One region of the Oceanobacillus luteolus genome, then DNA from elsewhere that is predicted to be linked to it. Evidence: a T-box and tRNA genes for the amino acid it is inferred to sense, from the RefSeq annotation. Region 1 holds a T-box; the other holds one or more tRNA genes.
The links. The T-box of region 1 lies ahead of alaS (alanine--tRNA ligase). A T-box ahead of a tRNA ligase gene usually reads a tRNA of that ligase, here a tRNA-Ala.

Region 1 (12,013 bases):
CAATTTTTTCCTCACTATTCTCATCAACTGGTTCCAAAGCGGATTTGACGTATGAATATCCGGCTACTCCACCAATTGCAAATAATAATATAAATACGATGAGGATGATAAAGACTATTTTACGAACCGTGTGTGCTTCTTCTCCCCGAGCATTCCGGTTTTCTTTAAATAGCTTTTTGAATTTTCCTTTGCTCATGCACTTCTCTCCCTCTTATTCGATATATTATACTATATCTCGGAAAATAATAAAGTATAATAACGCGTATTGCAATAGAGCAAATACGCACTTGAGCGACGTGTGACTGGACCGGAACCAGCAATACTAATAATAAAGATGCTGATAGTTACAGGGAAAAGCTGATGTCTACATAAGACATCAGCTTTTCATAAAGTGAATCTGTATCTCTTGGAATATTACCTTGTGGAAACACGATTCAACGTTAGATTTCCCTTTTACTATCCCGATTTCATTCGATACATCAAATGGGAGGTCTTATAGCCACAACTGTCATTTACTTTTCTTCATCGGCTTCGTCTGCTAATGTTTCTAACATTTCCTCTACCATTTCCCATTCCTCATCAGATTCTATTGGGAATAAAGAGAGGTCCTCATCATCGTTATCCTTTTCTTCATAGCGGAATGCATAAACTTCCACTTCTTCATCCTCTGCCTGTTCGACAGGTATAACTGCAATATAGGAAGCATTCGTCTCGTCTACTTCGAACGTAAATAATACTTCAAATAAATGTTCATCCCCATTATCATCGGGAATAATGATTCTTTCTTTTTCTTCTAATGCCATGAGGTCACCCCTATTATTTTTGATTCAGATAACCCTGTAAGATCATTACAGCAGCCATCTTATCAATTACTTTTTTCCTTTTTTTCCTGCTTAAATCCGCTTCAAGCAGTACTCTTTCTGCAGCAATGGTGGATAATCTTTCATCCCATAATACTACAGGTATTTGAAATGTCTCTTCAAAATGCTCGGCAAATCTCATTGAAGCCTCTCCACGTTCGCCGATGGTCCCATTCATATTCTTTGGCAAGCCAATAATAGCTTTTCCTACTTCGTGTTCTTCTATGATTTTTTTCAGTTCAGCATCTGCAGACTGAATATCATCTTCTTGCCAATATATTGTTGTAATTCCTTGGGCTGTCCATCCTAATGCATCGCTGACAGCTACACCTATTGTTTTTGTTCCTACATCAAGCCCTAATATTTTCATTTAGTTATTCTGATTTCCTTTTAAATAGTATTTTACTAATTCCTCAATAACCTCATCACGTTCAACCTTACGTATTAAATTTCGTGCATCTTTATGTCTTGGGATATACGCAGGGTCACCTGACAATAAATAACCTACAATCTGATTAATTGGATTGTAACCTTTTTCCTGTAAAGCTTCATGTACGGTAAAAAGAATGGTTTTTATATCGTGATCATACGGCTCCTCTGAAAAATTAAACTTCATCGTCTTGTCAATTGAACTCATTGTGACACCTCATTCCAATTTTTAAGGAAGCACTCAACTCTATCATAAAATCATTATAACCTTTTCAATGCATTGTTACAAATTACTTACTGGTTTATTACACCATTCACATGATCTTTAGCAGTGTTAAGTGCTTCAAGAATTTTCGATGGATCACTTCCTCCAGCTTGAGCCATATCTGGGCGTCCACCACCTCCGCCACCGCAAACGGCAGCAGCTTCCTTAATTAATTTTCCTGCATGCAATCCTTTTTCGACAAGATCCTTGGATATTCCTGCAGCCAATTGGACTTTCTCATTATTTTCTGTTGCAAGAAGTATAACAACAGAACCAAGTTTCTGTTTCAAATCATCCACCATATTCCTAAGCTGATTCATATCCTTCACATTCACATGCTGTGCCAGTACTGGAATGCCACCAATATCTTCTACCTGCTCTAATATGGCAGAGGCTTCAACATTTGCTAGTTTCGAACTAAGTGATTCGTTTTCTTTTTGCAGAACCTTAATTTCGTGCTGTAAATGCTGTACTTTTTCAGGTAATTGAGCATCATCATTGGCTTTTACAAGGTCGGTAACTTGTCTGAGCACATTCATCTTCTCGTTTAAAAATTCATAAGCATTTTTACTTGTTACAGCTTCAATCCTTCTCGTTCCAGCTCCAATTCCACCTTCTGAAACAAGTTTGAACAGTCCGATTTCAGAAGTATTCCTAACATGACAGCCACCACAAAGTTCGATACTGTAATCACCGATCTGCACTACGCGAACAATATCACCGTATTTTTCACCAAATAAAGCCATTGCTCCCATCTCTTTTGCTTCATCGATTTTTTTATAATCAATAACAAGATTGATGGACTGCCAGATTTTTTCGTTTACAATCTTTTCGATTTGTTCAAACTCTTCTTTGGTAACCGCAGCGAAGTGGGTGAAATCGAAACGAAGACGATCTGGAGTAACTAATGAACCTGCTTGATTCACATGTTTACCAAGGACATCTTTTAACGCTTGATGCAATAAATGGGTTGCAGTGTGATTTTTTATAATTGCATTACGAAAATCATTCTCTACAATAGCACGCACTTGCTCAGCTTTTTGCAACTCACCACTTTTAACCGTCACTCGATGGATATGAAGACCTTGAGGGGATTTTTGTACATCTTCAACGTAAGCTGATGCACTTTCTGTGTAAATCCATCCCTTATCGGCAATCTGTCCACCACTCTCTGCATAAAATGGCGTTTCTGATAAAAAGAGCAGAACCTCATCATTTTCTTTTGCAATCTCTGCTTCAGAATCATCTTTTACAATTGCCGTTATTGTAGCGTTCGTTTCCAACGTATCGTAACCAATAAACTCACCTTCTACATCAAGTTCGCTCAATGCTGTGTTTTGGACCTGCATTGAATCAACTTTCTGTCTAGCACTTCTTGCACGTTCCCTCTGCTTCTCCATCTCTTTCTCAAAGCCTTCTTCATCAATCGTAAAGCCGTGTTCTTCTACGTATTCAGCAGTAAGCTCTTTTGGAAAACCGTACGTATCATATAATTTAAATACTGCTTCTCCAGGAAAAACTTTGTTGCCTGCTGACTTTTCCCTCTCGATAATAGTTGTAAGAATATCCAATCCATCATTTAACGTTTCATGGAATCGCTCTTCCTCTAAACGAATAACTTTGGCTATATAATCTTTTTGATTCGACACTTGTGGATAGTATTCCTTCATTATATCTCCAACAATATCTACTAACTCATATAAAAATGGTTTATCTAATCCTATTTCCTTGGAAAATCGAATAGCTCTTCTAATTAATCTTCTAAGAACATAACCGCGTCCTTCGTTCGAAGGTAGTGCACCATCTCCAATTGCAAAGCTGACTGTCCGAATATGGTCTGCAATCACTTTAAATGCGATAGTCTGTTTTTCGTCTTTCCCATATTTAACTTTAGCGATGCTTTCTGTTTTTTCAATGATAGGCAGGAATAAGTCTGTTTCAAAGTTGGTTGGCACATTTTGAATGACGGACATCACTCGTTCCAATCCCATACCTGTATCAATGTTTTTCTTAGGGAGTGGCGTATACGTATCATCAGCATTATGGTTGAACTGGGAGAAGACCAAGTTCCATATTTCTAAATAACGTGCATTTTCTCCACCTGGGTATAGTTCAGGATCATTTGGATCATTCCCATATTCAGGTCCTCGATCGTAAAATATTTCAGAGTTTGGTCCACTTGGCCCTTCGCCTATATCCCAAAAGTTCTCTTCCAACCGGATGATTCTTTCTGCAGGTACTTTAATTTGATTCAACCAGATATCGTAAGCCTCATCATCTTCTGGGTGCACGGTGATTGACAATAATTCCGGGTCAAAGCCGAGCCATTTCTCACTTGTAAGAAATTCCCATGCCCAATGAATTGCCTCCTCCTTGAAGTAATCGCCAATCGAAAAGTTACCTAGCATTTCGAAAAATGTATGGTGCCTTGCAGTGTAACCGACATTCTCAATATCATTTGTTCGGATGGACTTTTGAGCATTTACAATTCGTGGATTCTCTGGAATGACTCTCCCATCAAAATATTTCTTTAATGTAGCGACACCACTATTGATCCATAATAAACTCGGATCGTCATTTGGTACAAGAGAAGCACTTGGTTCAATTTGATGGTCCTTTTCCTTAAAAAAGTCTAAAAACATTTGTCTAACTTCAGCAGAATTTAATTCTTTCATCATTTGATCCTCCTATATATTTACATTCAGTAATCATCTAATCAAACCAATAAAAAAATCCCCTCTCTGCTCTATGCAGGGACGAGATTATTCGCGGTACCACCCTAATTATGAATAGAATGACTACTATTCATCACTTATGCATGTTAACGGTTTGAAACCGACGGGGATTAGCCGTACTCTAGTGTAGCATTCCATGTTTCCATGTGAGGATGTTCTCAGCACTTCATCCCTCTCTGTCACACGAACTCCATGTACTCGGCACTTTCATCATTTTAAAATATGTGTTTAGCGATAGTATAGATAATAATTTTTCTCTTGTCAATCGGTACTAATTAAATATGGTAAATGCTTAAAGATCACCTTGAGAATCGCAAGAACTGGAACAGCAAGAATCATACCAAGTATACCAAACAATTCTCCACCTAGAAGTAGAACAAAGATAATCGCAATTGGATGGATTTTTATGTTCTTCCCCATGATATATGGGGATAAGAGATTGCCTTCAATGACCTGAACAGCAAAAATGGTGATGACTACATAAATTGCAAGGCTTGGTGATGAGGCATACGCAATTATGACAGCTGGAATGGCACCAATTATTGGACCAAAGTATGGAATAATATTGGTTAAGCCAAGTAAAATGGAAAGCAAAAGAGCATAGGGCACATCAATCCATTTAAATATGATTAAGGTGACCAGTACAACAAATATACTTACGATAAACTGTCCCCTGATATAACCTCCAAGTCCTTCATCAATTGCATAGACCATTCGTTTTACTCTAGCATGGAGTCTTTTCGGTATAAACCTTTTGATGAAATTCTTCATCAACTGATAATCCTTAATATAATAAAATACGAGGACAGGGATTACAGTTATGATAATAATCATATCGAAAATATGCAGAAATCCATCAACGAGCCTCGTCAATAACATATCCAATGAATTTTCCAAACTGAGGAGCAGTTCATCAATTTTATCGTGTACCGTCTCAGGGAGAAATGCAGTATAATCATACAGATTGTTAATTGAAGCCTCATACAATTCTATAAATTGCGGGAAGTTGTCGATCAAATCTTTCATTTGATGAATTACCAAGGGATAGACACGATAAAATAAAAATCCGATACCTCCAAAAAATAGAACATAAATAATCAAGACAGCAAGCCCTTTATGAATTTGCTGCCGATCTAAAAAAGCAATGATCGGAAAAAGTAGATAGGCAATAAAAGCAGCAATAAAAAAAGGCAGTAGAAGCCGCCATATAAAGGAGAAAAGCTCCTTAAAGTAAGGATAAGTTATTAAGATCAAAAAAGAAAATACTAAAAGTAAAATACCAATCAATAAAATATATATTAGTTTTTTTCCATCTATCCGGTGAAGCAATGGCAACACTCCAAGAGACTTATTTTAATCACGATATTCAGGATAGCAATCTATCTTCTGATATCGTTCTTTCTTCTTCGGGAAATAAGTCATTTAATGGACTTAAGCTGCCATCAGGTTCTATTTGATTCATATTAAGCTTCCCTTTTTCAATAGAAAGTTCAATATAACACGTCCAACAATAGTATAATTGAACGCCTATCTTACCAAGGTTCTTCCCTCGACAGTTAGGACAGTGCATTCTACATCATCTCCACGGTCAGTATATAACACTATCCTAACCGTATTTCGAGAGGTCTATACCTATTTTACATAAAATCATAAGGATCGAGTGCTTCTGATTCTTCAGATGAATCTACTTGAGGTTCTATTTCAATTCTTTTTTCAAGCTGTTCAATTAACGAAGTATAACGCTGATTCGTATCGATGGTGGTAACTCCACGCATAAAAGCTGAGCTATCTCCACATATAATGAGAGATTCCTTGCTTCTTGTAATTGCTGTGTACAATAAATTTTTCCTGAGCATACGATGATAGGAAGAAATAACAGGCAATACGACAATCGGAAATTCACTGCCTTGTGATTTATGAATGGAGATACAATAAGCATGCATAAAGTTCAGGAAGTCTTGTCTTTCATACACCACTTCCCTCTCATCGAATGCAATAACTATTTGATCCTTCTTTTCTTTGTTCTCTTTAGCGAAGAAAATCGCTACAACCTCTCCAATATCTCCGTTAAACACACCATCTTCAGGTTGATTAACTAGTTGAATGACACGGTCGCCTACACGGTAAGAAACATCAGAAACTTGGATTTCCCTTTTCTTATCTGTTTTTGGATTGAGCATTTGCTGTAATTCTTCATTAATCCGATTGATTCCTGCTTCTGTCTTATAAATCGGTGCAAGAACTTGAATATCATTCGTATCAATACCTTTATCCATCGCATGTTTAAAGATTTTTGTGATTGCCTCTACAATTTGGTTATTATTTACGGAGAGAAAACTGAAATCCTTTGCTTTTTTCAATGATTGTGGAGTTAGAGCATTGTTTTTTATTTCATGGGCGAGTTCAATTATTTTTGAACCTTCTTGTTGACGATAAACCTCTTGTAATCTTACAACAGGTATTTTATCACTTGCCAGCAGGTCAGATAGAACTTGACCGGGACCTACCGAAGGCAGTTGGTCTTCATCACCTACCATTAATATTTGCATATCATCAGGAATAGCCTTAAATAGATGATTGGCCAGCCAAATGTCGACCATAGAAAACTCATCAACAATTAAAAAACGGCCAGATAATTGTTCATGTTCATCTTTATCGAAACCATCTGTTCCATTCCAACCAAGCAAACGGTGAATCGTATATGCCGGCAACCCAGTTGATTCACTTAAACGTTTGGCCGCCCTCCCAGTCGGAGCAGTCAAAACAAAAGGAAACTCAGCTTTCTTCTCATAATCATCGATATCGAGGGATACATCATGGATAGCTGCATACGCTTTTACAATCCCTTTAATTACAGTAGTTTTACCTGTACCGGGCCCACCGGTTAGGATCATAATCCTTGAGCTTAGTGATTTTTCAATCGCATGAAATTGTTCTTTACCATAGCTAAGCACTTCTTCTTCCTCGATTTCACCTGTAATTTTCATCAGTTCTGCGAGAGTCGTTCTATCTTCAAGCTCGCTTTGCATAATCCTATTCAGGTTCGTCGCAAAACCATCCTCAGCATAATACAAGGAAGGCAAGTATACGTTCCCATCATGTATAATAATTTTCTTTTCTATATTTAAAGTATCCAATTGCTCCATCACTACTTGTTCTTCTATTTGGAACCCTAATAATTGGATGACTTCTCTTATACAATAGTCATATGGTAAGTACACATGTCCATCTTGCATGCTTCTTTGCAAGACAAATACACAACCAGCACCAGTACGAGTAGGGTGGTCGACTGCGAGCCCGTTCATTCTTGCAATTCGATCCGCAGTTTGAAAGCCAAAACCTTCAATATCGAAAACAAGTTGGTAAGGATCATCGGCAAGTTTGATAATAGCATCTTCTTTATACTCTTGATAGATTTGTTGAGCCATTTTTAAGCCGATCTGATAATTTGAAAGAGTGATTGCGATTCTTTCAAACCCTTGATGCTCTTCTAAACTTTTATGTAATTGGTCACGCGTCTTTTTAGTAATACCCGGAATCCCATCCAGGCATTCCGGGTCTTCTAAAATATGAGAAATAGCATTTAAGCCAAGTTTATCTACTATCTTTGTTGCAGTCTTTACACCAATGGAATAAAAAAGATCACTGGAAAGGTATGAAATCAGGCCTTCCTTTGTATCAGGAATATAAGTTTGGTAGGAGTCGACACGATACTGCATCCCAAATCGTGCATGTTGTTCAAAGGTTCCATAGAAATAGTACGAATTTTCTTCCGTAAGTTCAGAGAAATAACCTTTAACAACAATTTCTTTTTCATCATATTCTTCATTTGTATCTTCAATCTTCACTTTAATGATTGAGAAGTTCTCCGACTGATTTTGAAAAATTGTATAAAGAACGACTCCTCGTATATATCCCTTTTCATTTTGCTTTTTTTCTTCCATTTGTAAAACCTCTCGTTTCGTTATAGCTAAAATTTTACATGCTGGCTTCTTCGCCATAACATCTCGCACCGCTATTCATTATAGTTGAGGTGCGGGACATTAAAGATTTTCTAAAAATTCTTCCACCTGTTTCTTGCCGTTAGCAGCCAAATAATGGTCAGATTGGTTTTGAAGGGCCGTATCAAAATAAGCTAACGCTTGTTTTGCATCTTCTTCAAAAACAGCAATTACTCCTAAATTATAGTAAGCGTCACTATGCTCTTTATCAAAATCGATTACTTTCGTAAAAACACTCTTCGCTTCATCAATTAACTGACATTGGGCAAGAGACAAACCGTATTGAAAAAGATAATTTGTTTCCCCTGGTTGTAATTCTGTAGCCCGTAATAAATATGGCAATGCTAAACGAAACTCTTCTTTATTCTGCAACGATAGTCCCAACAAGTAATAAACATGAGCATCCTCAAGACCTTTATCCAAAGCATGCTGAAGATATTTTGCAGCATGTTCAAATTGATTTTGTTCAAAGTACAGATTACCAAGGCCATAATATGCAGTAGCGGCATTTTCATCCAAATCGATTGCTTTTAGAAAAAAGCGCTCTGCACGTTCGTTTTCTTGCAGCTCTACTAATAGGTTCCCAAAGTTTATATACCCTAATGGATCGGACGGATTTTCTTCTATTATTTCATTAAATAATTTTGCTGCTTCTTCGTATTTTTTTTCTTGCATCATACGAATGGCTTCTCTATTTTTCTCCATGTATAAACCCCTAACTCAACCTACATACTCAAGGTGCTGTTCTTCCTTGATCACTTTATCAATAGTCGCTCCACCAAGACATACTTCACCATCATAAAATACAACAGCTTGTCCTGGTGTAATCGCACGCTCCGGTTTGTCAAAATCTACACGGACTTTATTATCTTCCAATACAGTGACTGTCACTTTGCTATCTTTTTGACGATATCTGAACTTCGCTGTGCATGTAAACTTTTCTTTTACCACTTCTGGGTTGATCCAATTTACATCCGTTGCAGTCAATGCATCTGAATATAATTTATCATTCGCATAACTTTGCTCTACATAAAGAACATTTTCTTTTAGATTTTTCCCAACAACAAACCATGGGTCCCCAGCTCCACCGATTCCAAGACCTTGCCTTTGCCCGATAGTATAGTACATGAGTCCATCGTGTCTTCCCTTCACTTCACCAGCAAGTGTCTGCATTTCACCTGGTTGTGCTGGAAGATATTCACTAAGGAATTCTTTGAAATTCCTTTCACCAATAAAGCAAATCCCTGTAGAATCTTTTTTTGTAGCAGTTGCCAGATTATTCTTCAAAGCAATCTCGCGTACTTCTGGTTTATTAAGGTGACCTAACGGAAACATGACTTTATCCAACACGTCTTTTGAGAGCTGGTTAAGGAAATACGTTTGGTCCTTATTTTCATCAACGCCGCGGATAAGTTCTACTCTTCCGTCTTCCCTTCTGACTTGAGCATAATGTCCAGTGGCCAAGTAATCTGCACCTAAAGAAATTGCATGATCAAGAAACGCTTTAAATTTAATTTCCTTATTACACATAACGTCAGGATTTGGAGTACGGCCTGCTTTATATTCATCTAGAAAATAAGTAAATACTTTATCCCAATATTCTTTTTCAAAGTTAACGGAGTAGTAAGGGATATCTAATTGATTACATACACGGACAACGTCATCAAAGTCTTCGGTCGCCGTACACACTCCAAATTCGTCAGTGTCATCCCAGTTTTTCATAAAAATACCGACAACATCATAACCTTGTTCTTTTAGAAGTAAGGCGGCAACCGATGAATCGACACCACCACTCATCCCGACAACCACTCTAATATTTTTATTATCGTTCATTTCTATCACAATCCTTAATTTGTTAATCTTCGTATAATCTTAGCGATCCGTTTCGCTGCTTCGATTACATTCTCTTTCGTATTTGCACTACCGAAACTAAACCGGATGGAATTTGTTGTACATGGATTATTTTCTCCAAACATCGCACTCAAAACGTGTGAAGGTTCAACGCTACCGGCTGTACAAGCACTTCCACTAGATGCTGCAATTCCAGAAAGGTCCAGATTCGTTAACACCTGTTCTACATTTGTCCCTGGAAAGCTTATATTGACGATCGCACTGATCGTGTTCTCTTGTTCGCCATTTAATGTAAACTCAATATCTTCTTCTCTTAATTGCTGAACAAATAATTCTTTATATAGTTGGTACTGTTTGTTTCTTTCTTCACGCTCTAGCTTGACAAGCTCTATTGCTTTACTAAATCCGACAATCGCAGCAACATTCTCTGTACCAGCTCTTCGTTTTCTCTCCTGTTCTCCTCCAAAAGATAAATTTTGAACTGGAACGGATTCATGGGCATATAGAAAACCGACACCTTTTGGCCCATTGATCTTATGAGCTGAAGTAGTCAATAAATCGACTTGAAGCGCATTTACATCGATTTCCAACAAACCATATGCTTGTACGGCATCTGTGTGAAAATAGGCTTGATGTTCTTTTAAAATACTTCCTATTTCTTCTATTGGTTGAATAACACCCGTTTCATTATTTACGTACATGATTGAAACGAGGATAGTATCCTCACGCAGAGCTTTCTCTAGCTCATCTAATGAAATACGCCCTGTTTCACTGACTGATAAATAAGTTACGTCAAATCCAATGGATTCCAAATATTCAGCAGTATGAAGTACAGCGTGATGTTCTTGGGCCGTTGTAATAATATGATTCCCTTTGTCACGGTTAGCCAACGCAGTACCGATTAAAGCGATATTATCCGCTTCTGTACCCCCGCTCGTAAAGTAAATCTCTTTTTCGTTTGCGTTGATGCTGGATGCAGCAAGCCTCCTTGCTTCATCTAACATCTTTCGTGCTTTTCTTCCATAAGAATGGACACTGGATGGGTTACCAAAGACTTCTTGGTAAACTGTAATCATTTCGTTTGCTACTTCTGCAGCTATTGGCGTTGTAGCTGCGTGGTCTAAATAAATCTCTTTCATAGGAGAATTCCTTTCCTTATTCATTAGATATAGAACATGTATGCTTCTTCTGTTTCATTATCATCAGCCTGAATTAAGTCCTCTAGGCTCGTATTATCCAGTACCCCACGAATGGCATCACGGATTTTTATCCATAATGCTTGTTGGGCAGGTTTTTCTTCTTCAATACCCTCCACTAGTGTGATTGGTCCTTCCAATACACGGATGATGTCACCAGCAGAGATTTCTGTTGGTTCCTTGGCAAGTTTATAGCCTCCGTAAGCACCCCTCACACTCTTAATAAGACCGGCGTTCCTAAGAGGTGCAGCTAGCTGTTCTAAATAATGTTCAGATAGATTATTCTCTTGGGCAATGGACTTCAATGACTTCGGTCCTTCCCCATATTCCTTTGCAAGTTCAATCATTATAGTTAATCCGTATCTTCCTTTAGTTGTAATTTTCATACTTTGCACCTCTTTACAATATAAGTCATCACTATACGAGAAAATTAAATTACTGTCCAATAATCAGCGTTTAATTCCAATCGTTCATTGTATACTATTCGCTATTATAACATGAATTATATCTCTCTTGCATTTCTGCGATTTCAAGCTTAAGCTTTAATTATATAACTAATAGAAATACCTTACAGCCGTTTTATAACATATGGATTATAATCCATTCGTTATGTCACTGGCAATGAAACTAGATAATGACAAAGGACGGTTTAAATGAAACGACAACCATTAGCTTT
Region 2 (12,013 bases), on a different contig from region 1:
CTGTTGGTGGTGTACTTGCTGCAGCTAGACGCCATGACCCTTCGATAAAAACGGAATTAATCGACTTAAGGGATTACGATATTGAATTCGCTTCAGGCCTTCCTTTATCAGGATATAACGAAGACACCTGGAACGTCGTCAAAAAAATATTAGCTGCTGACTTCTTAGTGTTCGGGACCCCTATCTATCAGGCATCCTTGTCTGGTGCATTAAAAAACTTGCTGGATCATCTACCTGAATATGCTTTTAAAAATAAAGTGACCGGGATGGTCGCAACAGGTTGGACAAATAGACATTTTCTTGTTTTGGAATACCACTTGGGATCCATTTTAAATTATTTCAAAGGGCTAACCCCGACAGGGAATGTTTTTATTCATAATGATGCATTTGATATTGAAAGCAATGAAATTATTGATGAAAGAATCCATGACAGAATGGAAAAACTGGCTAAAGAAATGATCTATTTACAAAAAGGGATTTTAAACAGGTAGCATTTCATTTAAAAACAAGATAAAATGAGGTCAAATGAATACAAATGAAAAAACATCATGGCTGTTTAAAGCGATGATGTTTATTTTTATGTCAATAACTAGATTGTTAATCCCTTTTACTCAAGTATTCGTTAGGGGCTTCACCTTTTTCAGCATTATAATTTTTGTATTGACTTTTTCGTCCGTTGCGATGCTCCCCACTTTGTGTGTTTTCCTTGAACTGTCTTTTCTTATTACTCAAGATCATTCCTCCTAGTGTGAAGTTTTTATTAGTGTTTGAAAATACACCGTTATTATTCACATCTTTGAAATTCCATGAGTTATCATTAAAAGACTTTCGTTGCTTATTCGTCCAAAATGCATTTTTTAAAACAATCGTTTATTTGGATTTATTAAGAAATGATGCTGGTATATCAGCTTTAAAAGATATTTGTTTATTTGTTACCGGGTGAAGGAAAGTTAAGGTCCTTGCATGTAACCCAAGCCTGCCAATCGCATTTCTCTTCTTTGATCCATATTTTTTATCACCTACAACAGGATGGCCCAAATCCTGCATATGGACACGAATTTGATTTTTTCGGCCGGTTTCCAGACTCACTTCCAACAATGAAAATTCATTATTCCCTTGGATGACCCTATATCTAGTTTTCGCAAATAAGCCATCATTTGGTGTTTGACTGGAATACATGAGATGTGTTTTTGTTTCTCGCAGCCAAGAAGTAATATAGCCTTCCCGCTTGGATACCTTACCTTCAACCAACGCTACATATATCCGCTCTTTAACAGTCTGGTTCCAATTATCCTGCAGTTTCCTTTTTACTTGTTCACTTTTTGCAAACATCATGACACCCGACGTGTCCTTATCCAAACGATGCACTACGAATATCCGGTTGTCCGGGTCTTCTCTTTTCACATATTTCATTAATTGGTGTAATGCTGTCTGCTGTTTTTCACTTTCTGTCGCAATAGATAATAATCCAGCTTCTTTATTTATAACGATAATATGTTCATCTTCATAAAGTATTTTCATTCCGATCAATACATCTTGCTTCACTGCAGCTTTATTCTTTAAAATAGTAACCCTTTGACCTGGCTTTAAGTTATAATTAAACTGCTTTTCGATATGATCATCGACCGTCACTTGACCTCTAGCAAGGATTGATTTGACGGAATTCCTGCTTCGGTTAGACATTACCTTTAATAGAAATGCTAATAGTTCATCAGCTTCTTTTACTTCAACACTTATCGATTTGGCGTCTTTTCGATAATTGGACTTTTTATTAGACATACTGTTTGCTCCTTAAATTTATCATGAGTGTTATCCTAGTGACGACTTCTATCAATAGTAACATTAATCATTATAATAACCTAAATTAGTTATCATAAAAGTTTACTTACACTTCAATTTCCCTTTCTATACCATCTTACACCCTATAAATTTTCTCCATCTTCATTTCTGCATACATCCATTAACAATTACAGATATTAATATTAAAAGCTTTAGGGGGAAGGAAATGAAAATTAGATTTGGATACGTAGCTAATGCATTGGATTTATGGGATGCCAGCCCGTCAAAGGCTTTAACATTTGCACGCTACTCATCGCTTCCAAAAGAAGAAAGAATGGAAAAATTAAAATCAGTCACTGCACAAAACCTTCATCATACAAAAAGAATTTTATATTATAATATCGCACATCAAATTGAATTATATCGTCTTTCAAGTTCACTCGTTCCTTTAGCCACTCACCCCGAAGTGAAATGGGACTTCATCACTCCTTTCAAACGTGAATGGAAGGAAATTGGAGATCTTATACAAAAATTTAAATTAAGGGTAAGTTTTCATCCTAATCAATTTACACTTTTTACAAGCGCCAGAGAAGAAGTGACGAGAAATGCCGTTGTGGATATGCAATATCATTATGATATGCTCCAGGCGATGAATGCAGAGGAACAAGGTTTGATCAATATTCATATAGGTGGGGCTTACGGCGATAAGAAAAAAACATTAACTAGATTTCATCAGAATCTTAAACAATTGCCAATTCAAATAAAAAATGTCATGACTTTGGAAAATGATGATAAAACATATAACGTCTCGGAGACTCTGATAACGTGTGAACGAGAGCGTATTCCTATGCTCTTGGATTATCATCACCATATGGCGAATCCAACGGAAAGTGACTTAGCTGACTACTTACCGCGTATTTTCGCTACATGGAATGACTTTCACCTAATACCTAAAGTACATATATCTTCACCAAAGTCTGAAAAGGCATATCGTTCACATGCTGATCATGTATCTTTAGAATTTATCCTTCCTTTCTTAAAATTGGCTAAAGAACTGAATCAGGATTTCGACATCATGATTGAAGCAAAACAAAAAAACTTGGCCATGCACAGGCTGGTTGAGGAGATATCTCGAATACGTAGTGTTAAACGTATATCAGGCGCTGCTGTAGAATGGTGATTAAATAATGTAAAATCAATGAGGTGGTTAAACGTGACAATTGTACGGCTCGGCTATGTTGCAATGAGTATGGAACTGACGAACGCATCCCCATCCCAAACGATGACATTTGCCCAATTCAATAAAATATCTGATCGGGAAGCCGCGATTCGTAAATTGGAGCGTATCGCACTTTCGAATATCCAGAATACCCTGAGGCTCTTAAAACATAATGCCGCCTCAGACATTCATTTTTATCGATTAACCTCTCGCCTCATTCCATTAGCAAACCATAAAGAACTTTTAGACTGGAATTATATGAAGCCTTGCGTAAGCTCGGAAACTTTGCAGAAGAACATGGAATACGAATCGATTTCCATCCAGATCATTTTGTTCTTATTAACTCAAAAGAGAAACAGGTCTTGAAGAATTCCATCCGCACTTTAAAGATGCATTATTTATTGTTAAAAGCAATGAAGGTTGACCCGACACATCGTTGTGTCATGCATGTCGGCGGCAATTATAAGGAAACGGATAAGTCACTCGAGCGGTTCATCGATAATTGGATGGACGTCCCAAAGGTTATCCAAAACATGATTATGCTTGAGAACGACGATACGTCATTTACCTTAGATGATACGCTGTACTTATGTGAAAAGTTGGACATCCCTTTAGTCTTTGATTATCACCATCACCTCGCTCATCATCAACACCAAAATTGGGAAACCCATTGGGATCGAGTAGTGGACACCTGGAAACATTCTCCACTCCCGATTAAAATGCATATTTCCAGTCCAAAGAACGAGAAAGCATTTCGTCACCATGCCGACTATGTAGACAGCGATATGTTCTTTCAATTCCTCCATGCAATTAAAGGAAGTGTCCCGCAAATCGACTGTATGATTGAAGCAAAGCGGAAAGATGAGGCACTTTTTCAATTAATGGGGGAAGTAAAGCAGAGGGATGACATTGAAGTAATAGATGGTGCTTCCTTTCTAATGAAGTAAATAATGGTGGTTCATCTGACACACAGAAAACCACCTTTTCCTATTATCCTAACTCTATATTATACTCTTCTACTACATCCTTAAAAGCAAGTCTTTCATTCCCATCTCGTCCCGAAACACGCGTTGCTGTTACAAGTGAATTTAATACCGCCTCTTCGGTAGCCTCTCCAACCGCTCGGAAGGCTATATCCATATCCTCCACATGTATCATGGGGATTGAGAGAAGATGTGATGGCTTTTGATGAGGAATTTTCGTAGCTGTTGAAAATCCAATCACCACTTCCCCACTACCATTTGCGATGGTGGATCCAGTACGGGACAATCCCGTCACGGACCTCTTGATTATCCGATTCAACTGCCTTTCTGTTACAGGTAAATCCGTAGCGACGATAACGATGATGGAGCCTTTATCTTTCTCTTCCCTTGCTTTTGGCAGGGCTCTTTTCAGCTCTTCCCCGACAGCTTTTCCATTCACCTTTAAATCGCTTAACGTACCAAAATTAGATAAAACCAAAACCCCCATTGTATATGTACCATGGTTCAATTCCATTAGCCTTGAGGAAGTTCCTATACCGCCTTTTAATGAATAACAAAGCATTCCCCTTCCCGCACCAACAGAACCTTCCATTACCTCTTTTGATGTTTGACGCAATGCTTGAATAACATGTTCCTCCGTAATGGAGCGCTTCCGAATGTCATTGAGTTCCATATCATTACATTCACATACAACTGGATTAACTGTACCGGTTGTTCTGCCGATTTCAGGATTTTGTTCTAGCATATAACCGATTAATGCATCAGTGGCTGTTCCGATGCTTAATGTATTAGTTAATAATATAGGAGATTCCAATGTGCCTAATTCATTGATTTGAATCGTTCCTATCGACTTCCCAAATCCATTAATGACATGACTGGAGGCGACCAGCTTTTCTTTAAAGACATTTCCTTGATGGGGTAAAATCGCAGTTACTCCAGTTTGAATATCTTGTTCATCAAGTGTGACATGGCCAACAGTCACTCCCTCAACATCCGTGATCGAGTTATAAAAACCTGGTTCCAATTTTCCTATCTTAATTCCATAATCTCTAATTCTTTTTTGGTTAGGCATAGATACCCTCCTCAAAGCAATCCCTAAAACAATTGCTTCCTCTTGTCTATAGAGGAAATCAGAACTGCTTAGATTTTAAAGTTGTATAATAGTTGGCACTTTTCTTATAAAGAATAAATACATTCTATCATATATCCAAGCAAAATTATCATTCCGTAATTAACGACAATTAAAAAAACACACGAATTCCTTTATCGTGTGTTCTTTCTCAGCATTTATATTTTTCAGGGATAATATAGGTTAATATTTCCGACACCTGTTTTAAAGATAAATTGTTTATCACCATTACCAAGTACTCCTGATAAGTTACTTGGCTTTTTTCCTTCCAGTGGGAAATCTGTTTGAACGTTACCAAATCCTGCACTTACTTGTAAAGCCGCATTCAGATTAGCAATACCTGAGAATCCTACGCTAATATTTCCCGCTCCAGATTTCATGGATAAATCATCCTCACCATCCACATGGAAATCAACATTACCTGCACCTGATTTAATATTTATTTTCCCTCTGCATTCTCTCCCTTTTATACTTCCTGCCCCTGAAACGGCATGTAAATCCTCTGTATTAACGCGATTCAATCTGATATTTCCTGCACCGGACTCTATTGTAATTTTTTCCGCATCCACATCCTCAACTTTAATATTCCCAGCGCCTGTCTTGAACTTCCCTTCAATAAAAAATAAATCTGTAAACCGGATATTACCAACTGAAGAATGGATATGATAGTAGTCAGCACAATCTCTAGGTAAATATATCGTAAGTGTACTGGTATTTTGTTTCATTTGGATAAAACTTCTTTTCTTAAGGAATTCCAGATTAATTTCCAACCTTCGATCCATGAACTGTACCCCAAGTTCAGGTCCCTTCTCAAACGTTTCAAGCACCAAATGAACTTGTTTTTTATCATGAACGGAAAAATATATATTCGTCACATCAGAATATACAGCAAGCTCTCGAATTTCTTCAGCTTCTACTGTATTTTCTTGTACAATCGGATGCCCCATTTTATGAAAAAATCCCACCATTTAAAACCACTCCCATCCCTTTATTCTTAAGCTTAGCTTATTAAAAAAAAGCTCTCTTTCCAACATGCTATCGTATGAAATATCCTCCGACCCTAGACGGAGTTAGGTTTATGGATATGCTAAAAATGGACAGAGAGTTTCCCCCCTGTCCAATCTTCAAATAGTTTTTATCTTCCCCTTTGTTACAAGACTTACCAGCACATAACCTAATAGAGAGATAAGAATTGATGTGACAACGGAATGCATGCCGAATGGTTGTGGGTAGAAACTTTCAAAAACAATATAACTACCTACACCCGTTGCCATCGAAGCAATTGCTCCGTATTTATTACCTGTTTTCCAGTAAAGACCTAGAACGATTGGCCATAGGAAAGTCGCTTCCAGACCTCCCATAGAGAAAAGATTCAACCAAATAATCAGATCCGGCGGCTGCAAAGATAATAAAATAACAATGATTCCAAGTAACGTGGTTATTCCCATACTAATTTTACGTACTTTATTCTCCGCAGCGGTCGGCTCAATATAATTTAAATAAACATCCTTTACAATGGTTGAACTAACTAAGAGCAATAAGGAGTTTACTGTCGTCATAATCGCCGCCATCGGTGCAGCAAGGACAATTCCGGTCAGCCAGTTCGGCAATACTTCTTGTGCCACAAGCGGCATTACCGTATCCCCTATTTCAATACCAGGTAACACAGGACGTGAAAGTGCTCCAATTAAATGCATATTCAGCATAATGAATCCAACAACAACTGTGCTGATAATAATGCCCCGGTGCATCGCTCTTGAATTTTTATAAGACATCGTACGAATAGCGATTTGTGGTAAGGCTACGACTCCGACCCCAACGAGCACCCAAAATGACGATACAAACGCTGGAGTAAGTGTCCCTTCCGCACCAAATGGGGTAATCAGATTCGGATTCTCAGCAGCCATATCTGAAATGATTTGTGGAACCCCGCCTCCTGCAACAATAACACCTATCAGTAAAACCAACGTTCCAAAGACCATAATGATTCCCTGAATCGCATCTGTAAGTGCAATCGAACGATATCCGCCGATAATGACGTAAATAAGAATAGATATAGAGAAAATCAATAAAGATGAGAAATAAGAAAGTCCCGTTAAAGACTGAATCAGTCTGCCACCACCGATCCATTGTGCTGACATGGCAGAAAATAAGAATAATAAAATGCTGATGGCAGAAATAATGACGACCCATTTTGACTGATAGCGTTCTTTTAAGTAGTCAACGATCGTGACAGCCTTATACTGTCGTGTGACAACGGCAAACTTTTTACCCAAAATCATTAGTGTGAAATATCCTGTAACGAGTTGGGCCATAGAAAGCAACACCCAGCCTAACCCTTCATTGTAAGCTGCTCCAGGCCCACTTAGGAAGCTGCTGGCACTCCCATATGTCGTCACCATCGTCATTGCAAGAACAAAACCACCAAGACTTCTCCCGCCTAAAAAGTACTCTTGGAGAAAACTATCCGTCGTTCTTACATATTTACTCGCCCACACCCCAACGATGCTTATGATCATTAAAAATAGTAATAATGGTATAATCGCTTCCCAGTTCATGATTTCCGCTTCTCCTCTTCATCTAATGGCACATCAACAAAAAACTTCTTTATGACGATGATTAAGATAACCACCATCACGATAAAGCCCAAAACGCAACTGTAAAAGAACCAAGCTGGAAAACCCAAAATATATGTATACTCTGATGGGTCTTTACTGCCTAGCCCATATGCAAATCCGAACCACCATATAAAATTAAATAATGCCAGTCCAATACCTATCAAAGCTTCACGATTAGCGATTCTTTCAACAATTTGTTTTCTGTTCTCCTCCATATAATTACCCCCTTAGGAATGAACACTTCCAAATATATGTCTTTATTCTATCCGAGTCTAAATGATTCGTGAAGCGTTAAGATAAAAAAGACTCAAGCAATATGCTTGAGTCAGCTACCATCTTTACTTTAAAGTTACTTTTAAAACGGATGTTTTTACATCTGTCATTTTAAACGTCTCTGACTTCGTTCCATCTGTGACCGTCAGATAAGCATTCTTTTCCTTCAACAAGTCAACTTGTTTCTTATTCAATAAGAGACTGCGAGATTTTTTCTCGTTATAAATGTTGATTAATACATGATCGCCATCTTGAACCTTATCAAATTCTTTATTATGAATAGTAGCAGTACCATTATTTTTCTTCGGTTCAATCACGACATAGTTCGGTTCTTCAGGTTCAACCGGCTCTTCCGGATCTACTGGTTCTTCAGGTTCTTCTTCAGAACCTTCTGGGCGGAAACCATAAGATTCTGCTTCCTCTGCACTAACAAAGAAAATACGTTTATCTACTGGAACAGTTGACCATAAATCAGGTTCGACATATTCCATCGTGTCAGAATTACCTACATAGCGAAGGAATCCTTTTTGGTCATCATTCGCCCGGAAAGCAAATGGAAGTTCCAATAATGGGTTCTCTGGATTCCAAATCCCCAATCCTTGTTCCTCAGCAGTTCTTACTGCCTCCTGATATACTGGATAAGCTTCTTCATCAATCGGGGCAAGGAAGTAAGTTGAAGCGAATCCAGCACGGACCATTTCCAAGTTGACGTTTAAGCCGTCTTCACGGATTACTTCAGCCAAAATTCTACCGTAATCATCAGTTGGCTGATCGCCTACTTTCAGATAGATTTTATCTCCTGGCTGAATAAGTGTTGAAATATGCTCTGTCGCTAAATCTCCATAATACTTTTGGTTCGCGTTAATTTCGGCCCGTTTTGGATCTTTGTTTTTGGCTGCATAAGTTTCTGCTGTATCCATATTCAAGAATCGAATACGAGTTTCACCAAATACAGGATCTTGAATGCGAATTGTATCTCCATCTGTAATTCTTTCAACAGTTGCTTCATAATACCCGGAAGCTGATGGCGGGTCTGGTTGTACTTCACTTTTCACAATGTCAGCTTGTTCTGTAGGAATGAGCTGGTATGTATTATATTGGCTGACAATTGCTGTGATATCATACCAGAAATCTTCCTCCACTTGTGTAATATCCAGAGCGTTTTCCATTACACGGAGAGTTGTACCGTTAAAGTCTCCATCAATCAAGGAAACATTATACCCACCACCCGCCGGACTAGCTGGGATGTTGTTTATGAAACCTTGCACCTCGACAAGTTGACCTTCATAGTTTTCTGCAATTTGCGGGTTCTGTAAATCTTCCAATGTAATCTGCTTCGGTTCTGGCAGTGGTTGATTTTCTGCCACTACTTCAATTGATGCAGGAACTACTTCTTTTAACCCGTTGTAAGTAGCGAGTTCTCCTGTAACGACAATTTTGTCGCCTTTATTAACATCAGGCAATGCATCTTGGTTATAAGCAAAAAGATTAATGCCTGCTGTCTCGTCTTGAATATAAGTTGTAAACTGTGCACCATTACTTAAAGCGCGACTATCTGCTGTAACAATTCCTTCCACTCGGACGACTGTCCCGTCAGCAAGTTGACGAGCTTCATCAATCGTATATTCATCAACATCCGGATTCCCCGGCTCTCCCGGTTCTTCTGGTGGATCAACAGGATCAACGCCATCCATGACATGACTGCCTAAATAAGCAAACGTATTTGATGCATACTCATCCCAATCTAATACCTGATAAACAGTTACTGGTCCAGTCACTCCAGACCCTCGGACAAGAGTCTTATCCTGGCCAAAGTTTTCCCGAACGCCAATTTCTCCAACTACATCAATGACTTCGCTATTTTTATTTAGAGATAAAGCGTCATCACCATTAAAATTAATAACTGTATTATTCGTAACGTCTGCAATCGAGAGGATAGCTGAATCTGCACTACCATGAGCAAGAACGTAAACATCCCCATGCTCCAATGTTCCAGAAAGATTCAATGATTGCGTTGCTTGTGCTGCTCCATTGGAATAAAGTGATATTTGATAATCTGATAAATCGACAGCCTCACCAGTCCCATTATAAATTTCAATCGCTTTATTAAAGGAACTGCCTTCCACATACTCTGATATAAACAATTCATCCGCCGTAACTTCATTGCTCTCAGCCGTTGAAATAATAGCAAATACGCCAGTAAAACTCATTAGGACTAAAGCAAAAGCAAGCAGTAGATGAAATGCCTTCTCACTTACTGGATTTCTCATTTTTTTCCCTCCTCAGTTTAATTTCCTCCGCTTATTTACCGGATATCTTAAATATTACATGTAATTTTTTATATTACTATTAATTTTTCGTTAAATCAGACTGGAAAAAGGACGTTATTCCTATTATTTCTTGAAAAAGGTTATATAGTCCCTAACCTAATCATAGACTGTTTTAATTCGATAACAATTCACTTGAAATATTTCTAGTTTACTCCTATAATAAATATTGTTCTTACTATTAACGGGGCATTAGCTCAGCTGGGAGAGTGCTTGCATGGCATGCAAGAGGTCGCGGGTTCGAGCCCCGCATGCTCCATATTTTAAAACGCTTATCCTTCAAGGGATGGAGCGTTTTTTGTTTTTTATAATGAGTATCGCCTTTCACATGCAATATAGTAAAAAATATTGCCCACACTATTCTCCGTAAGTCCCTTCCTGCTTGCAGGCATGTTACACATCCTTTTGATGTATAGTCCAACCAACTTTTCTCAATTACAAGATGATTAACATTTAGCTCACCCCCCTTCTACATACTAAAGAGATTTTGAACTCTCAAAATACAACCATAGAAATAATTATTTTATTGATTTAATCTTAAAAATCGAAATCACTTTACTAGATATACGCACCATATGATGGTAAAGCCAATCGATAAGACGGTTCTAATGAGTAGCACCTTTCAGACTTTATAAGATTGGAGAGGATGCCACATGATTCCAGAATTAATCCCTATTTGGATTTCGATAATAGGGAACTTCGGGTTCCCTATCGCTATAACCATTTACCTGTTCGCTAGATTTGAACGCAAATTAGATAATTTAGAAGCTATCATAAAGCATCTTTCCGATGTCATTAAAGCTGATAATAAAAAGTAGATGATGGGGGTGATTGTTATCAAAATGGAAGATTTGGGATGGCTTGTTTCTGCAAAGCCAGAGAAACCCAAACACTTTACACAAAATGTCTGATGGATGAAGACCTGTCGGAAAAAGAAAAGCAACTTCTAAACAAACTCATCGAGCACGCGAGTCATTCTTCCGATCTTGTGAAGAAGTATTGTGAACTGAAAGCGAAAGAATAACTTATTGAGAACCCAATATAATTTGAGGTTCTTTTGCATACAACGTGCTTAAGGCAATCCTGCTCCTTTTGCAAAAAATAACACATCCAAATATGGTGCTGTGTTATTTTTACCCTCCATTTACTGGAAAAACACCCACTTTTTCTCTAGGGCAATCTTCTATTGTTTAATCATGGTCATTTATATTATATTTGTAAGGGTTTACACTACAAAATACCGGGATGGAGATTTCATAAGAAACAAGAATACTTATAATATTGTCGTGCATACTGTCAATTCATGATGCCAGCTTAGTTATGCAGTACACCAACGCCGATTACCCGGACATCATCTGTTGATTTCTCCATACGTAGTCGATATGAAGTACCAGCCATACCAGTCCACTTTACCTCTTTCATCCCATTCCTTGGGAACGAAGCCGTCTTTACAGTGAACCACATACGCTGAACCTGCGCCTGTAATTGAACGACGAAGGTATCATTACGCCCGCCTGATCCGATTTCTTGAGAGCTCAGCCTCAAGGTAATAGTCTGTTTGTTCCCCTTGTCATTCAATAACCTGCTCTCCCCCACTAAAGTGTGCTTGAAGTCATAGATAAGGTTATAATGCGCCATATCTATTCTCCTTTCTCTATTATTTTTTGTTGCAATAAAGAAAGAGA

Region 2: it has a tRNA-Ala gene. The T-box ahead of alaS (alanine--tRNA ligase) is inferred to sense a tRNA for this amino acid. The anticodon was not compared.

The regions. Positions count from the first base shown of each region.
Region 1 is NZ_JBHUDE010000164.1:2,660-14,672, reverse strand. Features, by position in the region: gene mltG (endolytic transglycosylase MltG) at 1-196, opposite strand, end outside; gene ACFSBH_RS19675 (DUF1292 domain-containing protein) at 513-803, opposite strand; gene ruvX (Holliday junction resolvase RuvX) at 817-1,230, opposite strand; gene ACFSBH_RS19665 (IreB family regulatory phosphoprotein) at 1,231-1,497, opposite strand; gene alaS (alanine--tRNA ligase) at 1,584-4,229, opposite strand; T-box leader at 4,304-4,509, opposite strand; gene ACFSBH_RS19655 (AI-2E family transporter) at 4,551-5,618, opposite strand; gene ACFSBH_RS19650 (hypothetical protein) at 5,656-5,859, opposite strand; gene recD2 (SF1B family DNA helicase RecD2) at 5,927-8,290, opposite strand; gene ACFSBH_RS19640 (tetratricopeptide repeat protein) at 8,333-8,995, opposite strand; gene mnmA (tRNA 2-thiouridine(34) synthase MnmA) at 9,011-10,123, opposite strand; gene ACFSBH_RS19630 (cysteine desulfurase family protein) at 10,138-11,280, opposite strand; gene cymR (cysteine metabolism transcriptional regulator CymR) at 11,304-11,723, opposite strand; gene ACFSBH_RS19620 (replication-associated recombination protein A) at 11,991-12,013, shown strand, end outside.
Region 2 is NZ_JBHUDE010000011.1:79,620-91,632, forward strand. Features, by position in the region: gene ACFSBH_RS03685 (NADPH-dependent FMN reductase) at 1-491, shown strand, start outside; gene ACFSBH_RS03690 (hypothetical protein) at 598-732, opposite strand; gene ACFSBH_RS03695 (RluA family pseudouridine synthase) at 871-1,779, opposite strand; gene uvsE (UV DNA damage repair endonuclease UvsE) at 2,006-2,959, shown strand; partial or broken gene uvsE (UV DNA damage repair endonuclease UvsE) at 2,993-3,945, shown strand; gene ACFSBH_RS03710 (DmpA family aminopeptidase) at 3,989-5,053, opposite strand; gene ACFSBH_RS03715 (DUF4097 family beta strand repeat-containing protein) at 5,278-6,078, opposite strand; gene panF (sodium/pantothenate symporter) at 6,235-7,668, opposite strand; gene ACFSBH_RS03725 (YhdT family protein) at 7,665-7,943, opposite strand; gene ACFSBH_RS03730 (thermonuclease family protein) at 8,067-10,271, opposite strand; tRNA gene ACFSBH_RS03735 (tRNA-Ala) at 10,515-10,587, shown strand; gene ACFSBH_RS03740 (YvrJ family protein) at 10,982-11,146, shown strand; gene ACFSBH_RS03745 (hypothetical protein) at 11,185-11,352, shown strand; gene ACFSBH_RS03750 (hypothetical protein) at 11,643-11,966, opposite strand.